2 regions of the Faecalibacterium sp. AF28-13AC genome follow, and region 2 is predicted to be linked to the other one. Evidence: riboswitches for the same ligand, from Rfam matches in the RefSeq annotation. Region 2 holds a riboswitch; the other holds the start of a gene.
What was found. A riboswitch is a leader RNA that binds a small molecule or an ion and turns the genes downstream of it on or off. The one in region 2 is predicted to bind cyclic di-GMP.
Positions count from the first base shown of each region.

Region 1: it holds a riboswitch for cyclic di-GMP, as region 2 does, so the genes downstream of both, DWY95_RS02290 (YigZ family protein) here and DWY95_RS05850 (transporter substrate-binding domain-containing protein) in region 2, are expected to answer to the same signal.

Region 1 covers NZ_QUFG01000001.1:482,564-494,594, forward strand. Annotated here, with positions in the region: gene DWY95_RS02260 (glycoside hydrolase family 3 N-terminal domain-containing protein) at 1-231, shown strand, start outside; gene DWY95_RS02265 (PH domain-containing protein) at 417-794, shown strand; gene DWY95_RS02270 (hypothetical protein) at 893-1,144, opposite strand; gene DWY95_RS02275 (MFS transporter) at 1,171-2,334, opposite strand; gene DWY95_RS02280 (helix-turn-helix domain-containing protein) at 2,497-3,426, shown strand; gene DWY95_RS02285 (hypothetical protein) at 3,528-6,029, opposite strand; cyclic di-GMP riboswitch class I at 6,495-6,570, shown strand; gene DWY95_RS02290 (YigZ family protein) at 6,801-7,421, shown strand; gene DWY95_RS02295 (deoxyguanosinetriphosphate triphosphohydrolase) at 7,658-8,656, shown strand; gene dnaG (DNA primase) at 8,679-10,457, shown strand; gene rpoD (RNA polymerase sigma factor RpoD) at 10,501-11,577, shown strand; gene DWY95_RS02310 (DNA-directed RNA polymerase subunit beta) at 12,014-12,031, shown strand, end outside.
Region 2 covers NZ_QUFG01000003.1:289,754-301,784, forward strand. Annotated here, with positions in the region: gene DWY95_RS05835 (YodL domain-containing protein) at 301-585, shown strand; gene DWY95_RS05840 (transposon-transfer assisting family protein) at 575-778, shown strand; gene DWY95_RS05845 (sodium-dependent transporter) at 882-2,255, opposite strand; gene DWY95_RS16775 (hypothetical protein) at 2,414-2,599, shown strand; cyclic di-GMP riboswitch class I at 2,599-2,673, shown strand; gene DWY95_RS05850 (transporter substrate-binding domain-containing protein) at 2,859-5,654, shown strand; gene DWY95_RS05860 (transporter substrate-binding domain-containing protein) at 6,177-9,023, shown strand; gene DWY95_RS05865 (DUF3873 domain-containing protein) at 9,136-9,330, opposite strand; gene DWY95_RS05870 (helix-turn-helix transcriptional regulator) at 9,563-9,934, shown strand; gene DWY95_RS05875 (TlpA disulfide reductase family protein) at 9,942-10,901, opposite strand; gene DWY95_RS05880 (4Fe-4S binding protein) at 10,914-11,798, opposite strand; gene DWY95_RS17180 (CD1871A family CXXC motif-containing protein) at 11,824-11,970, opposite strand.

The DNA.
Region 1 (12,031 bases), on a different contig from region 2:
ACCGGCAAGCTGAGCCTGACCATGGTGTCCGACCCCGCCGTCATCGCCATCACCGAGCAGGAGATCGACGGTGTGGTGCGTGAGATCTGCGCTTCGCCCAACGATGTGCCCGGCTACGATAAGGACCCGTACATCGACCCGGCCATCCTCGCCGGGGTGCGCGGCGGCAGCTACGCTTACTGCGACGCCGACGGCAACTATTACCGCAGCGGGTTCGGTCTGAATTACTGACCCTCTCCGTCCTTGCTTCGCAATGCCACCTCTCCCAAAGGGTGAGGCAATGGCATGTCGGGTAGCTCCTGCTGGACGCTCAACGTTTTTTCGCTCACAAGTAGAATGGAGTTCCGTGCCGCTTGTCAAAGCCCGCCGGGGGTGCTACAATGGAGCCAGCGACCATGCTGAAAGGGGATAGAACTATGGAATTTCGGGACAAGCCCATGCAGAACCTCGTTCGCATCAAGGAGAAGGAGATCTGCAAGAATGTGCAGGCGCTTTTGCTGGACGGCGAGACCATCGTGGGCGCGTACAAGACCGTGCGCGACCAGGCGGTCTTTACCTCGCACCGCATCTTTCTGGTGGATATGCAGGGGGTCACCGGCACCCGGCAGGAGATCTTCGTCCTGCCGTACCGCAAGGTGCTGCACTTTGGCATCCAGACCGCAGGCTTCGGCGACCCGCTCCAGACCTCTGAGCTGACGGTCTGCTTCGCGGATGAGCACGAGGCAAAGTTCGGGTTCATCGGGCAGGACGAGCTGCTGAGTGTGGCCCGCGCCATCAGCCGCTGCATCCTGTAACACCGTACAAAAACGCAGAGCGCCCGCTCCGGCTTCTGACCCCGGAGCGGGCGCTCTGCGTTTGCTGTAATATGCGAATAACGGAGAATGGCGAACGATCAGCCGGCCACACGGTCCATCCGGCCTGCCTCCAGCATGTAGCGCAGGAAGCCGGTCACGTCGGCGGGGTCGGTCACAGTGATGTCAAAGCCCTTTCTGGGGGCGTCCATCATCCGGAGGATGGAGGATGCAGCGGCATCCTCTTTCAGGTCACAGGTCTTGCCGTTGTCCAGATGCAGCAGCACACTGCCGCGGCTGGCGGAAACCTGACGCATGAAACGGTCTTTATCAAAATATTCGATACGAAGCATAAAAATACCTCCTGTCAGAAAGTTGTTTATTTGCACGCCGTCTTCCGGGTGAGCTGCTCGTGCATGACGATCATCAGGATCAGCAGCGCCAGCAGATACACGGGGAAGAGGGCAGGGGCAACGTTGTTTGCCAGCAGGCCGAACAGCGGCGGCATGACCAGATTGCCGACATAGGCGCTTGCCATCTGGATGCCGATCACAGCCTGTGACCGGTCCGCGCCGAAGTGGTCCGGCGTGGAGTGGATGATGCTGGGGTAGATGGGCGCACAGCCCAGCCCCACGAGGACGAGGCCGGCCAGCGAGAGCGCCTGCGGCCTCGGCAGAAGCAGGGCGGCCACACCCACGGCCAGAACGGTCTGCCCCAGACGGATCATCTGGGTGTCGTTGAACCGGAGGGTGACGAAGCCGCAGAAGCCGCGCCCCACCGTGATGCCCAGATAGAACAGGCCCGCAAAGGCAGCGGCCGTGTCGGCCGGGACGCCCTTGCTCAGCGTGAGGTAGCTGCTGGCCCAGAGGCCCGCCGTCGTTTCGAGGCCGCAGTAGCAGAAGAAGCAGAGCATCACTTCCCGCGCACCGGGGATGGCCAGGATCTGGGGCAGCGTCAGCGGCCTGGCCGGGGTGCCGTCCGCGCTTACGGCGGCCGGGCTGCCTTTCCAGAGCGGCAGGCTCAGCACCAGAACGGCTGTGATGCCGACCTGGATGAGGGCTACGATGCGGTAGCCACCGTTCCAGCCCTGCCCGCCGGTCAGGGCCAGGCTCATCAGCACCGGGCTGATGATGGTGCCCACGCCCCACATGCAGTGCAGCCAGCTCATGTGGCGGCTCTCGTAGTGGAGGGCAACGTAGTTGTTCAGGGCGGCGTCCACGCTTCCGGCACCCAGCCCGTAGGGGATGGCCCAGAGGCAGAGCATCCAGAACGCGCTCGACACTGAGAATCCGAACAGCGCCGCCGCCGTCATCGCCACACTGAGGGCCGTGACCTTGCCGGTGCCCAGCGCACGGGTCAGCCGGTCGCTGCACAGGCTGGAAACGATGGTCCCACAGGAGATGATCATCGAGACGATGCCTGCGTAGGACACCGGCACCCCGAAAGCGGGGTAGAGGTTCGGCCAGGCGGAGCCGAGAAGCGAATCCGGCAGGCCGAGGCTGATGAACGCCAGATAGATGACCGGCAGAAGAAGCTGTGCCATGGGTTGTGTTCCTCCCGTTTCGGTGTTATACTGGACTTGCGGCCTCTGATGAAATAATACCACGAAATCAGCGGCTGTGGTAGGAGAAAATCTGAAATTTTGTACAACAAAACCGGCATTGATAAAAAATGTTCAAAGATTTGCGGAAAGGAACTGGTCAATATGGCATATCGAACGAGCTGTGCAACAATCGTCCATGAGGGCGGCGTCCACTGCGAACCGGACATCGTGGCTGACGCCGAAGGGCGCGAGCTGGTGCAGCACGGCAGTGCGCTGTTTCCCATCGCCTGCTACGCCGAAGACCTGGCCAGCTACTCGGTGGCGTGGCACTGGCATGAGGAATTTGAATACATCCTCACCATACAGGGCCCCCTCCATGTGGATGTGAACAAGACCCGCCTGACACTGCAGACCGGGCAGGGCGTCTTCCTCAATTCGGGGGCGCTGCACTCGGTGGAACAGGCGGAGGGCACGGCCCTGCTCCACTCCGGCGTCTTCCAGCCCCGTCTGGTGGGCGGCATGGACACCATCTTCTGGCAAAAGCTCATCCGGCCCCTGCTGCAGCCCGGTGCCCCGGCGTTTTTTCTGCTGGACGAGGCGGTGCCCTGGCAGAAACAGGTACTCGTCTTTCTGCGGGACGCCTGGAAAGAGGTGGCGGACGAGCCGTTCGACTACGAGAACCGGGTGCGGTATCATCTCTCGGCGGCGCTGCGGCTGCTGAGCACCCAGTGCGTGGGCGGCAAGACCAAGGTCTCGGAGCAGGAGCAGATCGCCTCGGAGCGGATGAAGCGGATGCTCCGCTACGTGGAGGAGCACTACGCCGAGGAGCTGACGGTGGAGAAGATCGCGGCCTGCGTGGCCCTGAGCGAGAGCGCCTGCCTGCGCAGCTTCCGGCAGCTGCTGGGCATCACGCCCATCCAGTACGTCAAGCAGTTCCGGGTGGAAAAGGCCGCCGAGCTGCTGCGCTCCACCCGGCTGAAGACCGGCGAGATCGGTCTGGAATGCGGCTTCTCGGACGGCAGCTACTTTATTAAAACGTTCCGGGAGATCAAGCACTGCACCCCCCGCGAATACCGCACAAAATTCTGTTGAGATCTGGAAAAGGAAAAAAACGGAAGACAAAGTGTGCATAACCAAACAGCCGGGAGGCGTTCCGAAACGGAAGCCTCCCGGCTGTTATGGTTCAGAGGGTCTTATTGCAAAAGGCTGCTGGAATCGGTGCCGCCGGCCGTCAGGCGGGCCTGGATCCCGTTGTGCGTCCAGAGGATGTCGGCTTCATCGACCCCAAGATTCAGAAGTGCGTCGATGGAGACCGAAGTCGGACGGTACAGCAGTGTGCAGAAACGGATGGTTTCTACCCCCTGCGCTTTGAGCGTCCGGAGGGTCTCCATGGTGAGATGTGCGGTGGCCACAATGCTGTTGACGCGAATGGTAAGGACCTTGCCTTGGGCATTCAGTGTGCAGGTGTGCGTGATCTGCTTTCCCAGTGCATTGGTGACGGAAAGCCCCTCTACGGTAACGAGATACTCTGCATCCGAGGCGGTCAGCTCTTCGGCAGGAGCGGAAGTCGAGACCGCACCCGACGGCTCAGAGGGCTGCTCCGGGTTAGGGTTGGGCTGCTCCGGGTTGGGATTAGGATTCTCCGGGTTGGGGTTAGGATTCTCCGGGTTGGGGTTAGGATTCTCCGGGTTGGGGTTAGGATTCTCCGGGTTGGGGTTAGGATTCTCCGGGTTGGGGTTAGGATTGGGTTTCTCCGGGTCAGGTTTCTCCGGCTTTTCCGGTTCCGTAGGCTTGTCATCCTTTAGGGTAAGATCCACACCGGCCGAATCCCACCGTTTGATGACAGCACCTACTGGCAAACCGGCAAACTTCTGTTCTTTGAGCGGTGTATCGCCAATGGCAATGCTTCCGCCTGCGGTGGCATCAATGGTTACTTTGCCTTCAATGGTAATATCGGACTTTACCTCAGTAGCACCGTCAGCAACGCTGCCGCTGCCGATGGCCGCAGCACCGGCGAGGGGATAATTCTCGTCATTCAGAACGCCGCCGCCTGTAGCAGTAATGTTAGGAGAACCAGCTTCGGTGCTCTTGATGGAAACTTTGTTTCTGGTATCCTCGGTGTCGGGTTCTGTTTCTGCGCCGCCACCGATACCGGCAGCACCAGCGCCGCCCTGTGCGTTTTCGATGGTGACATTGCCCTCGATGGTCACGTCACCAGTTCCAAGAGCACCGCCGCCAATACCGGCACCTTCTTCGCCGCCGGCGGCGTTGCCGATTTGAGCGTTGCCTCTAATGATTACATTGCCGATGCCAATAGCGCCGCCGCCAATGCCGGAACCACCAGAACCACTTTTTGCATTTTCGATTTTGGCGTTGCCTTCAATGGTCACGTTGCCTACAGTTGGATCGATTACCATGCCATCGCCATCGGGATACAAATCGCCTTGGCCGCTGCCGATGCCAGCGCCGTTTGCGCTACTTTCTGCATTTTCAATGACTGCATCACCTCTGATGAGGATCTCGCTGTCACCATAGGTGCCACTGCCGATGCCGGCTCCAGCTTCACCGCCCTGTGCGTTTTTGATGACGGCATCACCTTCAACGGTCACTGTGCCCAGACCCTGATAGCCGCTGCCGATGCCAGCAGCCATATAGCCACCAGAGGCTTCGGTGATGGTGCCGCCGCTGATGGTGACAGTGCCATTTCCTCCAATAAGAGTGTCCTTCGGTATCGCGCCAAGACCGCCACCAATACCGGCACCATAATTGCCCGTAGCCTTTGCGGTGATATCGCCGTCGGTAACTGTGACAGTACCATTGCCGTAGGCACCGCCGCCAATACCGGCACCCAGACTGCCGCCCGTAGCGGTGATCGTACCGCCGGAAATTGTCACATCGCCGTCACCGCCGACGGCGTCCGTGTCACCGGCACCGCCGCCAATACCGGCACCCTGACTACCACCGTTGGCAGTGATCTCACCGCCCGTAATGGTCACTTGGCCGTCTTGTTTGTCACTGCCGCCGATGCCAGCACCGTGGTAACCACCCGTGGCAGTCAAACTGCCAGTAGTATCGGACGCACTTCCCTTTGCGGAGCCATCATCATTCTTTTCGTCCTGAATCGTCAGCGTGCCGCTGTCGTCGGTCTTGTTATGCTCCAGACCGGCGTGGCCATATCCGCTTGTCAGCGTGTTGTTGCCGTTCAGCTCGATGTTCGTATTGCCGCTGCCGGTCACTTCCACGGCGGTTTTGTATTGATCGGGGTCGTAGCCGTGTTCGTATTTTTCATCAACATTGATGTTCACATCTTTCAAGGTGACATTGGCCGTCTGGTCTTTGTCTGCGTCGATGGTGACCGTGTTCCCCGTGCTTGTGCCGGTGATGGTGATTTCGTTGTCCTCACGATCTTGGATGTATCCGCTGCTGTCGCTGACGTATTCCTTTTGTTCCCCATTCATAAACCACTGGCTGATGAGATTGCCGTTTTCCGTAGCGTGGATATCAATGGAGCCGCTGGCAATATCATACGTAGCGGCAAAAGCAGGAAGGGCCATGCCGGTCATCATGGCACAGGCGAGAGCGAGGGCTGCGATCCGTTGTGCGGCAACGCGGGGAGGGGGAGCTGCCTTTTTCTTGCCGAAAGGCACCGGAACATGCCCCAGGACGCGCATGGCGAGTCTGCGATAAGAGACCATTGAGAATACCTCCTATTACATATATTCTATAATATATTGGAACCGGACAGGGCGGTGCGCCACCGTCCCTTCCAACTCGTACCACAACATGGATTGAGGAACCAGAAAACAGAGGTTGCTTGCTAAGCTAAATATAGCACGTGGGGGGGGGGGTAAATGCAAGACTTTTCTGCGTGAATGGGTGCATTTCCTGCGTGAAACATGGAAAAATTCCAGAAATTCCCTTTTTTGCGGTGGCTCACGCAAGCAACGTTGAGCCGGATGCTTTTTTTGGCAGGGAGGGCGAGGCGGCAGAAAACGGGCCAGAACAAAACAGCAGCAGCCGGGAGGCATGAAAAAGATCTGCAAAAACGGAAAAAACCGGCCGCAGAATCTTGACGAATGAAGACAAACATGATAGAATAAAAAAGTAGTCAGGGAGACGCGCGAACGGCGGCTGGACTGCGATGCAAGATCTACGGAATTGAATATTCTCGGCAAAGCAGTCGAAAGGCTGTGACGCAAAGCTATAGGGCCTGTAAAATGGCAGCCAGTTGCTTCTCAAATCGGGCACGATGTGTACCCGCCTTTTGAGCGACCTTCATCTGAACAGCAGGTGTCGATTTGCCGAGTTTGCCTTGGCAAATCGACACCTTTTTCATTATGACATCTCCGTGCTTCAAATAAATCCGGGGAAGGCCCGACACGAGCAATGCTTGTGTCGGGCTTTTTCTTTACCCGGATTTATGATATACTGTTTTGCAAGGAACACAACAAACAGGAGGAGTCAGCGTGGAGGATTACCGCACCATCCGGGGCACAGCCATCGGCGAATATGAGGAGAAGAAGAGCCGCTTCATTGCGCAGCTCGCGTTTGCAGACAGTGAGGAAAAGGCCGTGGCCTTTCTGGAGCAGGTGCGCGCCGCCAACCGCACCGCGCGGCACAACGTTTACGCCTACCGCCTGCGGGAGGGCAACCGGGAGCGCTACTCCGACGACGGCGAGCCTGCCAAGACCGCCGGGACCCCGGCGCTGGAAGTGCTGCAGCACAGCGGCCTGACCGACCTCATCGTGGTCGTGACCCGGTACTTTGGCGGGGTGCTGCTGGGCACGGGCGGCCTCGTCCGCGCCTACACCACCGCGACCGCCCGCGCACTGGAAAACGCCGAGGTCGTCACGGTGCGCAGCGTGGTGGAGCTGGAAGTGACGGTGGACTATGCACTCTACGAGCGGGCTGCGCTGCTCATCCACGCCGCCGGGGCCAAACTCGCCGACCCGCAGTTCACCGACCGCGTGACCCTGCACTGGCAGATGCCGGAGGGCACCGAGCCGCCGCTGCTGGAACAGCTGCGGGAGCTGACGCGGGGCGGGGCCGAGGTGAGCGTCTCGCAGCCGTTCTATGCGCCGTTCTGATGCCCCTCTCCGTCTCGCATTCGCTCGTCCGCTCCCCCGAAGTGGGAGCCATTGGCAGTCGGCTGCATGGCTGCATGGCCGCTGCGCTCTGGGAGCAGCACCGAGAGATTTTTATAGGATAATTTTGGACAGGACAGGAAGATTCCCCCTTCGACAGAGCAATTCTGCTACAATAGCTGCGGGCGCAGCTGCGCTGGGAAGGGGGCAGGAACCAGCATGAAAGTGAGGGATACCGGATGGATGTACGCCAGCGTACCGAAGAGATCGAGCGGCTGACCTTTGCCCCCTGGGCGACCTTCAGCGATGCAAGCCGGGGCCGGGCCCGGCCGGAGCCGCAGGACCCCATCCGCCCGGTGTTCCAGCGCGACCGGGACCGCGTGATCCACTGCAAGGCGTTCCGCCGCCTCAAGCAGAAAACGCAGGTCTTCCTCTCGCCGGAGGGCGACCTCTACCGCACCCGGCTGACCCACACGCTGGAGGTGGCGCAGATCGCCCGCACCATCGCCCGCGCCCTGCGCCTGAACGAAGACCTGACCGAGGCCATCAGTCTGGCGCATGACCTGGGCCACACGCCCTTTGGCCACGCAGGGGAGAGCGCACTGGACAAGCTCTGTCCGGATGGCTTCAAGCATTACCGCCAGAGCCTGCGGGTGGTGGACAAGCTGGAACAGAACGGCCGGGGCCTCAACCTGACCTGGGAAGTGCGGAACGGCATCATCACCCACACCAAGGGCACCTGGGCGGCGACCCCGGAGGGCCGCATCGTCCGGATGGCGGACCAGATCGCGTTCGTCAACCACGACATCGAGGATGCCGTCCGTGCCGGGGTGCTGGACCCGGCGATCCTGCCCAGAGAATGCACCGCCGTGCTGGGCGAAACGAAATCCCAGCGCATCACGACCATGATCCAGAGCATCCTCGCCCATAGCGACGGCGATGTGGCCATGGGCGCGGAGGAAGAGGAAGCCTTCCTTGCGCTGAAGGATTTCATGTATGCCAATGTCTACAATGACCGCACCGCCAAGCGCGAAGAGCAGAAAGTGGAAAAGGTCCTCACGGAACTGTACGAATACTACCTGACCCACATCGACCAGATGTCCAACTTCTATTTGCAGCTGGCCTATCAGGAGGGCCGTGACCGCGCCGTGACCGATTACATCAGCGGCATGAGCGACGAGTTCGCCATCCGGACCTTTGAGGATGTGTTCGTGCCCCGCAAGTGGCACGTGTTATAAAAGGAAGCAGGAAAAAAGAGCCATGATCCCACACGAGTACATTGAAGAGCTGAACCGCCGCACCGACATCGTCGATCTGGTGGGCAGCTATGTGCAGCTGAAACGGAAGGGCCGCCTCTATGGCGGCCTGTGTCCGTTCCACAGCGAGAAGACCCCCTCGTTTTACGTCTACCCGGACACCCAGAGCTTTTACTGCTTTGGCTGCGGGGCGGGCGGCGATGCCATCAGCTTCGCCAAAAAGATCAACAGCATCGACTACGGCGAGGCTGTCAAGATGCTGGCAGCCCGCGCCGGGATGCCGGAGCCGCAGGAGGACGACAAGACCGGGCGGATGCGCAGCCGCATCCTCTCGATGAACCGCGAAGCGGCCCGCTTCTTTCACGCCTGCCTGAATTCGACGGTCGAGGAGGCCCGGCAGGCCCGTGCCTACTGGCGCCGCCGCGGGCTGGACGACAAGACCATCGTGCGGTTCGGCCTCGGCTATGCCCCCAACGATGGACAGGCCCTCTATCAGTTCCTGCGGGATAAGGGCTACAACCAGCAGGAGCTGGACGCCAGCGGCCTGTTCAAGCGCAGCGCTTCCGGGCGCATCTACTGTTTGTTCTGGAAGCGGGTCATGACCCCCATCTTCGACCTGCGCGGCAACATCATCGCGTTTGGCGGGCGTGTGCTGGACGACTCCAAGCCCAAATACGTCAACAGCCCCGAAACGCTGGTCTACCACAAATCCGAGACGGTGTTCGCGCTGCAGATCGCCAAAAAGAGCGCCTCCCGCCGGTTCGTCCTCTGCGAGGGCTATATGGATGTCATCAGCATGCAGCAGGCGGGCATCGACACCGCCGTCTGCGCCTGCGGCACGGCCCTGACGCCGGAGCAGGTGCGGCTCATCAGTGAGTACGCCGATGAGGTCATCCTGAGTTACGACTCCGACGAGGCGGGCCAGAAAGCCACCCTCCGCTCGCTGGAACTGTTCCGGAACAGCACGGTGCGGGTGGGGGTGCTTCAGATCCCCGGCGCAAAGGACCCGGACGAGTACATCAAGCGCTATGGTGCCGACCGCTTCCGCGCCCTGCTGGACGGCGTAGGCAACGCACTGGATTTCCGGCTCAAGCGCCTGCGGGATCAATACGACCTGACCCAGGACGCCCAGCGGCTCGAATACATCCGCGATGCCGTGGATCTGCTGGCCGAGCGCTCCAACCCCACCGAACAGGAGGTTTACGCCGGGCGGCTGGCCGAGGAGACGAACATCTCCAAGACCGCCATCCTGACCCAGCTGGGCACCGCTGTCAAAAAAGCGGGCAGCAAGCGACGACGGGAGGAGAACCGCTCCCGCCTGCACTCCGGTGAGATGGATCAGATCAATGTTCCTTACAGCGCAGGCGGCTCGCAGGCGCTGGGTGTGGCCTCGGCTGAGCAGCGGTTGCTGGCGGCACTGCTGCGGGAGCCAAGCTACATCCCCAGGGTGCGGGCCGCACTGCCGGCGGAAAAGTTCCTCCTGCCCCAGCAGAAGGAGCTGTATCAGGCCATGCTGGACTGTCAGGCGCAGGGCATCGAGGTCAGCCTTTCCACCCTGCGCGGCTTTGTACAGAGCGAAGAGGCCCTGAATGAACTGAGCCGCCTTGCGGCACAATACAGCGATGTCAACTGTACCACCGAGGATATCAACTTTTATCTGGAACGCATCGCCCGCGGCACCCCGATCGCGAAGAAGGCGGCCCAGATGTCCAATGAAGACTTAGAGCAGTATCTCCAGTCGATGCGAGAAAAGAAACAGGGAACTCTCCCTGCAGAAGACTGAGCGCTCCCTTTCCTCCCGGCTGGAGCTGGAAGGAGAAGGAATCATGCGGAAATTGTCGCAGACGGAAGAACTTGCAAAGATTTTGGCGAGCCGTGCCCGGCACCACCTTCTGACGCCGGAGCAGGTCAGCCGCGCCATGGAAGAGCAGGAGTACGATGTCGCCGGGCTGGACGCGCTGTATGAGGCGCTGGAGGCCCGCGGCATCCGGGTGGAGGAAGAGGACGCCGACCTCCCGCTGCTGGACGATGCCCAGATCGGCCGACTGGAACATGAGCTTTCTGCCGAGGGCGTGGCGCTGGACGACCCGGTGAAAGCCTATCTGAAGGAGATCGGGCAGGTGCCGCTCCTCTCGGCAGAAGAGGAACAGACGCTGGCCCGCGCCGCCAGAGCAGGGGATGCGGACGCCCGCCGACGCCTCAGCGAGGCGAACCTGCGGCTGGTGGTCTCGGTGGCCAAGCGCTACGCGGGCAGGGGGCTGCCCTTCCTCGACCTCATCCAGGAGGGCAACCTCGGCCTGATGAAGGCAGCGGAGAAGTTTGAGCCGGACAGGGGCTTCAAGTTCTCCACCTACGCGACATGGTGGATCCGGCAGTCCATCACCCGTGCCATTGCCGACCAGGGGCGGACCATCCGCATCCCGGTGCATCTGGTGGAGCACATCAACCGGGTCCGGAAGACGGCAGGGGAGCTGCTGCGGAAGAATGGCCGCGAGCCCACGGCGGAGGAGATCGCTGTCCGGCTGGAGATGGAGCCGGACCGGGTGCGGGAACTGCTGCAGCTGGCGCAGGAGCCGGTCAGCCTGGAAACGCCGGTGGGCGAGGAAGAAGACGCCCACCTCGAAGATTTCATTCAGGACGAAGAAGCCGGGATCCCGGTGGATGAAGCGGGCCGCCAGCTGCTCCGCCGGGAGCTGATGAGTGTGCTCAAGAGTCTGACGCCCCGCGAAGAGCGGGTGATCACGCTCCGCTTCGGCCTCGACGACGGCCGGCCCCGCACTCTGGAAGAGCTGGGGAAGGAGTTCAACGTCACGCGGGAGCGCATCCGCCAGATCGAGGCAAAAGCCCTCCGCAAGCTCCGCCATCCCAGCCGGGCCAAACGGCTGCGGGATTATCTGGAATAAAGCTCCCGAAGGGGCACCCATCACGCCGGGTGCCCCTTTCGTCTGCCCGGAAGCACAAGAGCAAACCTGTACAAAATGCACAAGGGTGTTTTTGGTGAGAACGTGCAAAACTCAAAAAGCAATACCCAAAACGCACAAAGCGAACACGGAACCGGGTGTGCCACAAAAGCGGGGGCTTGACAAAAAAATCGGCCCGAAATAGGAAAAATGGCTTGACAACAGGGCTTTCCCGGTGTATACTGCATTAGTATCACATAATGGCCTAGTGCGCCAAAAAGGGAGCTTCGGTTCGGTCGGCCCAAGGGGCAGACATGAAAAGTTTGTGAAAAACGCCGAACTTCCTCGGAGGATACGGGTCGATTTATGTGCGTCTGCTCAAATTTGACCCGTAGAACGCAACATCCGTAGAGTATAAAAGTAAGGAGTGGTTGATTTTATGATGAAAGTCAAGCCC
Region 2 (12,031 bases):
TATCCGCATCTTCCATCTGGTGTTATCCAGTGATATCTAGTGATATCTGGTTTCCACTGCGCAAAGGCAAAATTCACGCTTCAACGAACAATAATTTGAAATATCCACGATTTTTCGATGCGTTTTTCCTCTACTCTGTTTTTTCGGTTTGGACCGCCCAAATGGAAATTGGAGGGATGTTCAGGAGGGATGCAGGGCAAAACGCTCCCCTACTTAGGCACAAAACGAAAGGAAAGTCAAGGATAATGAATCAAAATCAAGCAAAAGAGTATTATGAAAAATTATTTGTGAACTATCCTGATGTGCTGTCTGTCGAAGAAGCAACAACTTTACCAAAAATTCAACTGCGCCCGCCCTCTGGATTATCATGGGCACAGCCTGTCGGTCAGCGATGTAATCATGCTGAATCAGGATGGGAAGATTTCGGCGCATTATGTGGACAGCATCGGCTTCAAGGAGCTGCCGGGGTTTCTGGATAAAAAGCCGGAACGCACCTCGGTTTTGCAAACGCTCAAAGAGAAGTGCGATGCCCCGGAGTGCAATCCTACCGGGTGTCGGAAAGCGAGGAATGCCCATGAACTCTAATGGTGAGGAATTGATGCTGATGATGCTCTACAACACCGGCACCCGGCTGGGGCTCATCCACGAACTGCGGCTCATGCAGTGCTATCTGATGCCGGATGAAACTGCGCTGCGGGAGCTGTCCGAGGGCGTTATCGAAAAGCTGAAACTGCTGACCGATGCGCAGTTTGCGGAGGTTGAGTTTCCTATGGACTGATTTTTGCCGCCTGCGGGCGGCGTACATAGAATTTTTCATTAAAGAAAAACAGCCGTTTCCGCTTAAATAAAGAGAAACAGCTGCCTTTTTCAAAAATTTGTTGTCACATGGAAATCCAGCCAAGAGTATTGGCCACTGAACTGATCAGAATGATTGCTGCGAAGACAGGGCAAAGATAGCGAATCATAAAGTTGAAAATCTTTTTGCGGCGGAACGGCTTCCCACCTGCGGTGACTTCTTCTTCAATTTTTTCAACGCCGATCACACGGGATACCAGCACGCAGGTGGAAATGGCGGCGATGGGCATCATAACAGAGTTTGTCAGAAAATCGAAGAAGTCCAGAAACTGCATCCCGAACACCGTCACACCGGCCAGCGGGCCGTAGCCAAGCGCGGACAGACTGCCTAAGACAACCATGATAATACCAATGCAGGCGGTAGCCATCTGTCGGTTCCAGCCGAGTTCATCCTCAAAGGTGGAAACGGCACTCTCTGTCAAGGCAATGGAACTTGTAACAGCGGCAAAGAGAACCAACAGGAAGAACAGTACGCCTACAACGTGGCCGAACCCCATACTCTCAAATACTTTGGGGATGGTGATGAACATCAAAGAAGGGCCTGCCTGCAGGGTGTTCGGGTCACCACCAGAGAAGGAAAACACAGCAGGTATGATCATCAGACCGGCCATGATTGCAATGGCAGTGTCAAAAATTTCAACGTTTTCTGTGGATTCCTCAATGGAAACATCCTTTTTCATATAGGAACCGAAGGTCACCAGAATGCCCATAGCAATGGACAGCGAGTAGAACATCTGCCCCATAGCAGTAACAACGGTCATCCATGAAAAGTTTGCAACATTGGGAATCAGAAAATACTTTACTCCGGCCAGTGCTCCCGGACGGGTGACCGAGTAAATCGCAATGACAACAGACAAAACCACCAAAACGGGCATCATCAGCTTAGACACTCGTTCCACGCCATTACGGACACCGGCAAAAATGATGGAAAGCGTGAAAACCGTAAAGATGAGAAAGCATACCTCAGCAGACAGGCCGCTGGAAATAAAGCCGGAGAAATAGCCATCCTGTGCTAACTCACTGCCGTGTCCACTGACATAGGCGGAAAGATAACGGATGACCCAGCCACCGATGACCGAATAGTACGGTACAATCAGAATGGGAATGATGGCATTGATCCATCCACCAAACTTCAGCTTGCCGCTCTTGCCAAATGCTCCGAAAGCGCCGACCGGGCTCTTTTTGGTCATGCGGCCCAGCGCGGTTTCTGCCACGATCATGGTGTAACCAAAAGTAACGGCCAGCACAATGTACACCAGCAGAAAAATACCGCCGCCATATTTTGCGGCCAGATACGGGAAACGCCAGATGTTGCCAAGGCCCACGGATGCGCCGGCAGCAGAAAGAACAAAGCCGATCTTACCGGAAAAGGCGCTACGCTTGGGATGTTGTGAATCCATAGTAACACACTCCTATCCTTTTTTCCTATCCACAAACAGGATTAGTGTATCATAAATTTTACAGAGATACAATATTTCGCATCACAATACATTCCCCTGCGGGCAACTATAAAACGGTTGCCCGCTGTTTTTATGCTCAAAAACGGAAGGAGGCAACAATGTCAAGCAAAACCGAAGAATATCTCGCCCTTGCCCAGCGCACAGCCAACAGTCTGACCCGGTACTGGGAAAGCTGGACGGACTATGGTGTATCACTCCCCTCTGTTTGCTGTTTCAAAACATTTTTCGACTTTTTTTCAAAAACGTCTTGGCAAGGATTTATTTCTATGGTAAATTTTTTATAAAAGTTCATAGGCAAATCCGGCGCAAGTCGGCGACGCAAAGCTATAGGGACCCACCGGGTCAGCCAGTTGCCAGTAAGAAATTGCTGTTTTCTGCTGTCCGCAAATATCGCTTTATGAAGTCAGATGACGCTTTCAGTCATGGGTTCGCCATGCCTTGAAAGCGTTTATTTATTTTCCAGCGGCAGAGTTATAAAAATGAAGGGGTCATGTTATGAATGTTACAAAACGAGCCAGAACTTGCAGGGGTCTGGCAATTCTAATGACGATGCTTCTGCTGACGGCATTGCTGTCTCTTTCGGCAAGCGCAGCAGAAACAGTAAGCCAGCATGAGCATGTGAGGGTTGGCTTTTTTGCAATGGACGGCTATCACATGATGGACGAGAACGGAAACCGCAGCGGTTATGGCTACGATTTTCTCCGCTTGATGGCGCGCTACTGGGATGTAGACTATGAATACGTCGGCTATGACAAAAGCTGGGATGAAATGCAGCGGATGCTGATCGACGGTGAGATCGACATGGTAACTTCTGCCCGCAGAACGCCTGAGCGCGAAGAATTATTTGATTTTTCCCGTCCGATCGGAACCAACAATGGTATCCTGACTGTCCGCAGCGATAATAGCACCATCGTTGAGGGAAAGTATAGTACCTACGATGGGATGCGTGTTGCACTCCTGCGCGGAAACTCCCGGAACGATGAATTTGCGGAGTATGCACGAACCAAAGGCTTCACTTACAAATCGGTCTATTTCGATTCGGCTGAGGAGATAGCAGAGGCACTTCAGAATGGAACGGTTGATGCCATTGTCACCAGTTCCCTGCGCAAAATGAACAATGAGCACATCCTTGAAAAATTCGGCAGCAGTGATTTTTATGTGATCGTCAAAAAAGGAAACACTGAACTTCTGAATAAGATAAATTATGCGATCGACCAGATGAACGCTGCCGAAGGCAGCTGGAAAACGACCCTCTATAACAAAAACTACGAAACTACCGATACCAAAAATCTGGAGTACACGGAAGAAGAAAAGCGTATCATTGCCCAATATTCCAAGGAAAATCCCCTTCATGTTCTGTGCGACCCGACCCGGTATCCCTATTCCTATACAGAAAATGGCGAAGTAAAGGGCATTCTCCCGGACTATTTTCGGAAGATAGCAGACTATGCAGGACTCTCGTATGAGTTTCTTGTTCCTGCGACCAGAGATGAGTATATCGCATATCAAAGCAATAAGGATGCGGTAAACATCAGTATTGATGCACGATTGGATACGGATAATTACGCAGAGACCAAAGAATGGGGATTGACCGCTCCCTATATCACGATGCGAATGGCAAAAGTGACGCGGAGAGACTTTGATGGGAAGATCCATGTTGTCACCACAGTCAATCAGACCGCATCTACATCGATCGAAGATGTGCTGGCACCCGGTGCGGAAAAACTGATGTGCAGTACCCGTCAGGAGATGATGGAAGCTGTCCGCAATGGCAAAGCGGATGCAGCCTTTGTCTACTATTACATGGCACAGGCATTCGTCAACAGCGACACAACAGGTACAATGACCTACACGCTGCTGGAACAACCCACATTCAGTTACCGCATGGTGGTTTCCTCTACGGAAAACCATGCGCTGGCAGGTATCCTGACAAAAGCAATGTACGCAATGCCGGATAATCTTGTTGAAGACCTTGCAACACAGTACACCACTTATAAAGCAACGAATCTGACACTTGCAGATATGATCCGTCTGCATCCGGTCACGGTTGTCGCCATCATCGTATTTATCTCGTGGATGGCGGTCACGCTGATCGTTATTTTGAACCGCTTGCAAACACGCAGAAAATTACAGCTTGCAGCCCAACAGAAAGCGAAAGAAATGGCTGTCCTTGCAGAGCAGGCGCAAGCAGCCAGCAAAGCCAAAAGCACATTCCTTTCCAATATGTCCCACGACATCCGCACCCCTATGAACGCCATCATCGGCTTTACAAATATTGCATTGCATCAGGATTCTGTGCCGGAAATGCACAACTGTCTGAAGAAGATCGAGGAAAGCTCGGATCATCTGCTGTCCCTGCTGAATGATGTGCTGGATCTGAGCCGCATCGAGAGCGGAAAGGTGGAGTTTTCCCCTGTTCCGGCGAATATCACCGCAGTTACAGACAGTGTGATCGAGATCGTGAAGGGGATGCTTCTGAACCGGGAACTGAACTTTGAAGTGCATCGTGAACCGCTGCAAAATCCCTATGTCATGACGGAACCCGTCCGTATCCGGGAAATTCTGGTCAATATCCTGAACAATGCCGTGAAATTTACCAAGGATGGCGGCACCATCCGTTTTGATGCAGGCAGCCGTCCGGGAGCCGATGCACAGCACATCGTAATTTGCTATCGGATCAAAGATACCGGCATCGGTATGAGCGAAGATTTCCAGAAAAAAATCTTTGACGAATTTGCGCAGGAAGAAAATGGCGTACGGACACAGTATAAGGGCACGGGTCTGGGAATGCCCATCTCAAAGAAGTATATTGAACTGATGGGCGGCACGATCACAGTAGACAGCCGGAAGGGCGTCGGTACGACCTTTACCGTAGAGATCCCCATGGAACTGACAAATGCTGAGAAAGTCGAAAAAACAAAGCCGCTTGTACAGCACAATGACCTGAAGGGGATCAAGGTGCTTCTGGCAGAAGATAATGATCTGAACGCCGAACTTGCCACGATACTGTTGGAAGATTTGGGAATGACAGTATCGCGTGCAGCAGATGGGCAGGAAGTTGTTGATCTGTTCGCAGAGCATCCGGCGGGCACTTATGATATTATCCTGATGGACATTATGATGCCTAAAATGGATGGACATCAGGCGGCAAAGGCGATCCGTGCAATGTATGCTGACCGCCCGGATGCAGAAGAGATTCCCATCATCGCATTGTCGGCAAATGCTTTTTCGGAGGACGTTCAGGCATCTCTGGACGCAGGCATGAACGGTCATGTTTCCAAGCCTCTTAACATGGAAGAAGTAACCAAAGTTATTGAGCGTAACTTGAACAGGCCGTAACTCCAGCGGATTATAGCAGTTTGCGTTTTTAATGCACAAGCAACATCCGCAAACTGCATATCGCAAAGATGCCGTTTTGATTGGCACTCTTTTTGAAAATTGCGATAATACCTACATATTTCCCCCAAGCGGGCGACCACAAAAAGGTTGCCCGCTATTTTTATACCCTAAAAACGAAAGAAGGAGGCCAAAATGTAGTACAAATCTTATGCGCAATTTTCGTATATGGGGTTAATTCTTTGCTTCCAAATGTAATGGGAGTGATGAAGTACATCGGAGCAGCTTATATCCTGTGGCTTGCGATAGGGTAAAAGCGTTCCATAGAAAACAAGTGCTCTTTACGAGAAAAATGCCTTGAAACGCTTTTGTTATAATGTTACAATATACCATATAATAGTATATGTATATTCAAAAAAGCTACTGACAGCAGAACGAGAATGATATTGCAAGCACCTTCCTGAAATCGGTGAAGTGAAAATAAAGCTAGAATGAGCCGTCTGGGGCGGAGAAAGATTGGATAAAATGAAAAACTTTGGAACGAGCGAAACCATGCAGACGCTGATGCGGAAAAGCGTCTGTGCAATGCTGTGCCTGCTGCTGTTGCTGTCAGCTGTGCTCCCTGTGAAGGCTGCCGCAGAAACCGCCCCTGTAAAAGTCGTCCGCGTTGGTTCGTTTGAGGACACCTTCAACTATTGCAACGAGAGGGGCGCAAGAAAGGGCTACGGCTACGAGTTGCTGGAAACACTATCCGGCTATACAGGCTGGCAGTTCGAGTATGTGACCTGCGACTGGTCAGACTGCTTTGAAAAACTTGAAAACGGCGAGATCGACATCATGGGCGGTATTTCTTATACGGAGGATCGCGCTGAGGAGATGCTGTTTTCGGACGAACCGATGGGGGAGGAAAAATATTACCTCTATGCCGACCTTTCGCGCGCAGATATCTCCGCCTCTGACTTCAAAATACTGGACGGCAAAAAGATCGGCGTTGTGATGGGAACGGAGCCGGAAGTGATGCTGACCGAATGGGAGGAAAAACACGGCATAAAAACGCAGCACGTCAACATCTCCAACAACGAGGATGTGAAGCAAAAGCTGGCCAATCACGAGATCGACTGCTTTGTTTCACTGGAAGAATCCTACTGGGCAGATCTTGGCATCTCGACCATAACCCGCGTGGGAAAATCCAGCATCTACTATGTGCTCAACAAAGACCGTCCGGATCTCAAGGAAGAACTGGACAATGCGATGCACGCGTTGGACGAAGAGGCTCCTTTTTATACGGCGGATCTGTGTAAAAAGTATTTCTCGCTGGATTATAAGCCCATCCTTACGGGAGAGGAAAAGGCGTGGCTCAGAAAGCACGGTGCGATCCGAATGGGCTTTCTGACGAGTGATCGCGGCGTCAGCACCTATGACCCTGCCACCGGGGAGATTACCGGAACAATAACGGACTATATTCAGTTTGCCGCAGATTGTCTGGGAAATCAGGAGCTGGAATTTCAGTTGGTCGGTTATGACGACAAAGAGGCGGAACTCAATGCGCTGAAATCAGGCGAGATCGACATGATCTTCCATTTCGACCAGAGTCCCAATCTGGCTGAAGAATATCGCGTTGCCAGAACCAACACCACTTGGACCGCCAATATGATGGTGGTCACGAACCAACAGCTCTTTACCGAAAACAAAGTGAACCGCGTTGCTGTTCCCCAAAACAAGATCTCCCTAACAAGGTACATTGCGTTTTATTATCCGCAGTGGGAAATCGTGGACTGCGATACACAGGAGGATGCGGTAAAACTGGTCAAGGACGGACAGGCAGACTGTTTTATCATAGGGGTCGGCAGTGAGGCGAAATACAGCAAAAATTATGGTTTTTACAGCGTTCCGCTGCCCAACCCTGCCAATTCCTGCTTTGCGGTCAAGAGCGGAAACCGCAGCCTGCTGTCCATCCTGAACAAAACGATCAAGGCAATGCCATCCAATATGCTTACCAGCTCTCTGGCGATGCATAAGAGCTCCGCGCGGAAGGTTACCCTGAGCGATTTTATAAAGGATAACTTCTTCATGGTTCTGCTGGTCAGCAGCATTGTGGTTGCAGCCATTCTGCTCACGATCCTGAAGCTGCTGCGGAAGGCGCGCAAAGCCGAAGCTGCTGCAAAGAAAGCCGCAAACGATACGCAGGAGCTGAATGCAAAATTGCAGGTTGCCGTGGAAAACGCGGAGAGCGCAAACCGTGCCAAATCCACCTTCCTGTTCAATATGTCGCATGATATCCGCACCCCCATGAACGCCATTATCGGTTACGCAGACCTTGCCTCCCGGCATCTGGATGACCCGGCAAAGCTGGAAAAATACATGGAGAACATTCAGGTGTGCGGACAGAACCTGCTGATGCTGCTGAACAATGTTCTGGATCTTGCCCGCATCGAGAACGATAAGACGGAGATGGAGTATTCTGTTTCGGATGTCGATAAAGATTTCCGTAATTGCATTGCCATGTTCCGGAATCAGGCAGACAGCAAGGGGCAGACGCTTACGGTGACAACACATCTGCTGCATCCGTATGTCTATGTGGATATTCCGCACCTGACCGAGGTGTGTACGAACCTTGTCAGCAACGCGGTCAAATACACGGGAGCCGGCGGCACGATTTGCTGCGATATTACGCAGAAGCCCGGCGAAAAAGAGGGCTGGTGCGATACGGTGGTCACGGTTGCCGATAACGGCATCGGAATGTCGCAGGAGTTTCAGAAGCATATCTTTGAACCCTTTGAACGGGAACGTACGTCCACCGTCAGCAAGGTGGAAGGCAGCGGCATCGGGATGGGCATCGTGAAAAAGCTGGTCGGGCTGATGGGCGGCACCGTGGCAGTGGAGAGCAAGATTGGTGTTGGCTCCACGTTTACCGTGACCATTCCCTGCCGCATTGCGTCCGAGGATGAAACACAGGCGAAACGAGAAACAAACCCTTCGGACCAAAAGTGCCTGTGCGGTACAAGGATCCTGCTGACCGAGGACAACGACCTCAATGCGGAGATTGCCACTGAGCTGCTGCAGGAAGAAGGCTGTACGGTAGACCGCGCAAAAGACGGAGTGGAATGTGTGGATATGCTGGAAAAAGCTGCGAACGGAACGTATCAGTTGATCCTTATGGACATCCAGATGCCGGTGATGAATGGCTACGATGCGGCCAAAAAGATACGGCGGATGGACGACCCCCAAAAAGCAAATATCCCCATCATCGCGATGACGGCAAATGCCTTTACTGAAGATAGACAGGCGGCACTGGATGCCGGAATGAACGACCATATCGCAAAGCCGATCAATATGAATGTTCTTGTGCCGACTTTGCGGAAATACCTTTGATGCGGACAGAAAGCTGTCGCACATAAAAACGACCAATAGGCTGCAATGCAACCTATAAACGAATACCGCCGGGGAGCCTTCCCGTTTTGGGGAGGCATCCTCAGCGGATTTTTTAGTTTATGTAGCAGCGGTCCTGTTTTATAAGCCAATCTTCACACAGCCGCTGGGCTTCGTCCTTTGTGCAGCAGGTGCAGTTGAAAAGTTTGCCACGGATGGAACAGTAAATGTAGTGTACCTTCGGGACTCCATTGGCATCTCGAAAATCAACGCAGCGTTCCTCACCGGGTAGCAGATAGATCGTATCCACGTTCAGCAGCTCCTTTTACCTTCGTTCATGTGCCAAGGGCACAACGTTTGCCATTGTACCATGTGCCGTCCCAAAAGACCATTGCTTTTTTGACCAAAGATACGCGCAAAAATTCTCCACTTTGAAATTACCCAACTGGCGTTGAACAAACACAGATAGATTGTGTATAACAAAAAATTGCGACAGGTATGCTATTGGTGTGTAACAAACACAATTAGAATGTGAGGTCGCTATGAATACGCTTTTGGGTCAACGAATACGAGAGCAGCGCAAAGAAAAAGGATGGACAATCGAGCAGTTTGCAGAACGGGTCGAGTTGTCAGCAAATTATGTTGGAGACTTAGAGCGCGGAGTAAAAATCCCTAAACTGGAAACCTTTATCCGAATCGTCGAGGTGCTGGACGTATCTGCCGATGTGCTGATCCGGGATTCGGTTGCATCTGCTTCCCATGTGGCAGATGATGAACTGTGCAAAAAGTTGAGCCCGTATTGGCAGAATACGCTTCGATACATCACGTTTCCTCCTTTCAGGGGAATCAGGACTCACTCCGACCCTTCGAGCGCCATGGGCAATGCAGCGGCGCACAGCAGGCGCTTTTTTTAATCTCGGGTCAGCCCATATCGGCGGCAAGAGCCTGGTCGATGAGCTTTTGCAGCGTCTCCGCCTGCTTCTTTTCCGTGATGGCACCTACGATGGGGTCACCCACGATATTGCCGTTGCGGTCAACCACATAGGTGGTGGGGTAGGCAAAAATGTTTGTAGTGAACTTTCCCGCCTCGCCGTCGGAAGCGAAATACACATTCTGGTAGGTGGCGCCCTTCTTGGCCAGTACATCTTTTGCTTCGGAAATTGCCGCTTCATCGCCATCCAATGTGAAGGTGTTGACACCGATGAGTGCGCCGCCCTTCTTCGCAAGCTCCTTGTTCAGTGCGTCCAGCTCGGAAAGCTCGCCCACGCAGGGATTGCAGGTGGTGAACCAGAAATTCACAACGGTGACGGCGTTGGCGGAGAACAGCTCGTCGCTCTTCACCGGATTCCCATCCAAGTCTTTGCCCTCAAATGCGGGGAACTTCTGCATACTGCCGTCGTCGGGCGGATTGGTCATGTCGCTGCCTGCGGGCACGCTCATATCGCCGTCGATGGATTCCTGCATGATATCGGGGTACTTGTTTTCCAGCTCGGTCAGCTTATTCTCGATATTGCTGATCTTCGTGGCCGACTCCTTCAGCATCTCATACTCTTCGTCGGTGAACTGATCTTTGGCACCCTCGATGGTATCCAGCAGGAAGTCGCCATAGTTTTTGCCGTCCTCCTGCATGGTCATGCCCTTATCGGCCGCCATGAACACCTTTTCCCAGAGCGCAGTGTTCTGCGAGAGAATCGTGTTCTCCTGTTCCATCAGCTTTTTGTGTAGGGCAAGCGCCTCCTCGGCGGTTTTCGGCTCGCCGGTCATGGCGGAGCTGTCTCCGCTCATATCCGCCTGCTTGTCGTTGCCCTTTGCGCCGCAGGCTGCAAGGGAGAGCAGCATCATCGCGCACAGCATCAGAGCCAGTATCTTCTTTGCGTTCATATTCGTTTCTCCTTAAGCTTTGTTGTTGTTTTCTCGCAGTGTCGCTGCGTTTTCCTTCTCTTTTCCATCGCCGAAGCCGTAGCGGAAGCACACGGCGTTCGTCGGACAGGCGCGGATGCACATCCCGCAGCGGATACACTCAGTATGGTTGGGCGTTTTCGTCACATCCACATCCATCTTGCAGGCTCTGGCGCATTTCCCGCAGGAAACGCACTTATTCTTATCCACCTTCATCTGGAAGAGGGACACCCGGTTGAACAGTGCGTAGAACGCGCCCAGCGGGCACAGCCACTTGCAGAAGGGACGGTAGAATACCACGCTCAGCACGATCACCGCCAACAAGATACCGAATTTCCATGTAAACAGGCTGCCCAGCGCCGCCCGGATGCCGGAATTGGCAAGGGACAGCGGGATGGCCCCCTCCAGCACGCCCTGGGGGCAGAGGTATTTGCAGAAGAAGGGGTCGCCCATGCCAACGTCGTTCACAAGGAACGCCGGCAGCAGGAAAACCATCACCAGCAGGACAGCGTACTTGAGATAGGTCAGGGGCTTGAGTTTCTTTGTGGAGAGCTTCTTTGTCGGGATCTTATGCAGCAGCTCCTGAAACCAGCCGAAGGGACAGAGGAAGCCACAGATAAAGCGTCCCAGCAGGACTCCCAGCAGAATGAGAAAGCCTGTGATATAATAGGAGAAGCTGAACTTGGACGAGCCCACCACCGCCTGAAACGCTCCGATGGGGCAGGCCCCGGAGGCCGCCGGACAGGAGTAGCAGTTCAGCCCCGGCACGCAGACGGTTTTCCCAGCGCCCTGATACAGTCCTCCCTTGAGGAAGTTCGGCAGGTGCAGGTTGGTCAGCAGCGTCGCACCCGCCTGAATCCAGCCCCGGAAGCGGGACATGGTCTGCGAAACGCCTGAAAACTTTTTACCCAATACCCACACACTCCAGACATAATTTGATTGCTTTGCTCAGCACTGTCGCCGCCTCGCCCCGCCAGACGCCGAAGAACAGCATGGCGGCTCCGGCCATCAGCAGCGCGATCTGCGCCGCAGCCTTTTTCCCGCAGCTCATTTTTCATCACCCTTTCCGATTTTGTGCCCCCATCATAGCACGGGAGAGTTAAAGTCTCTGT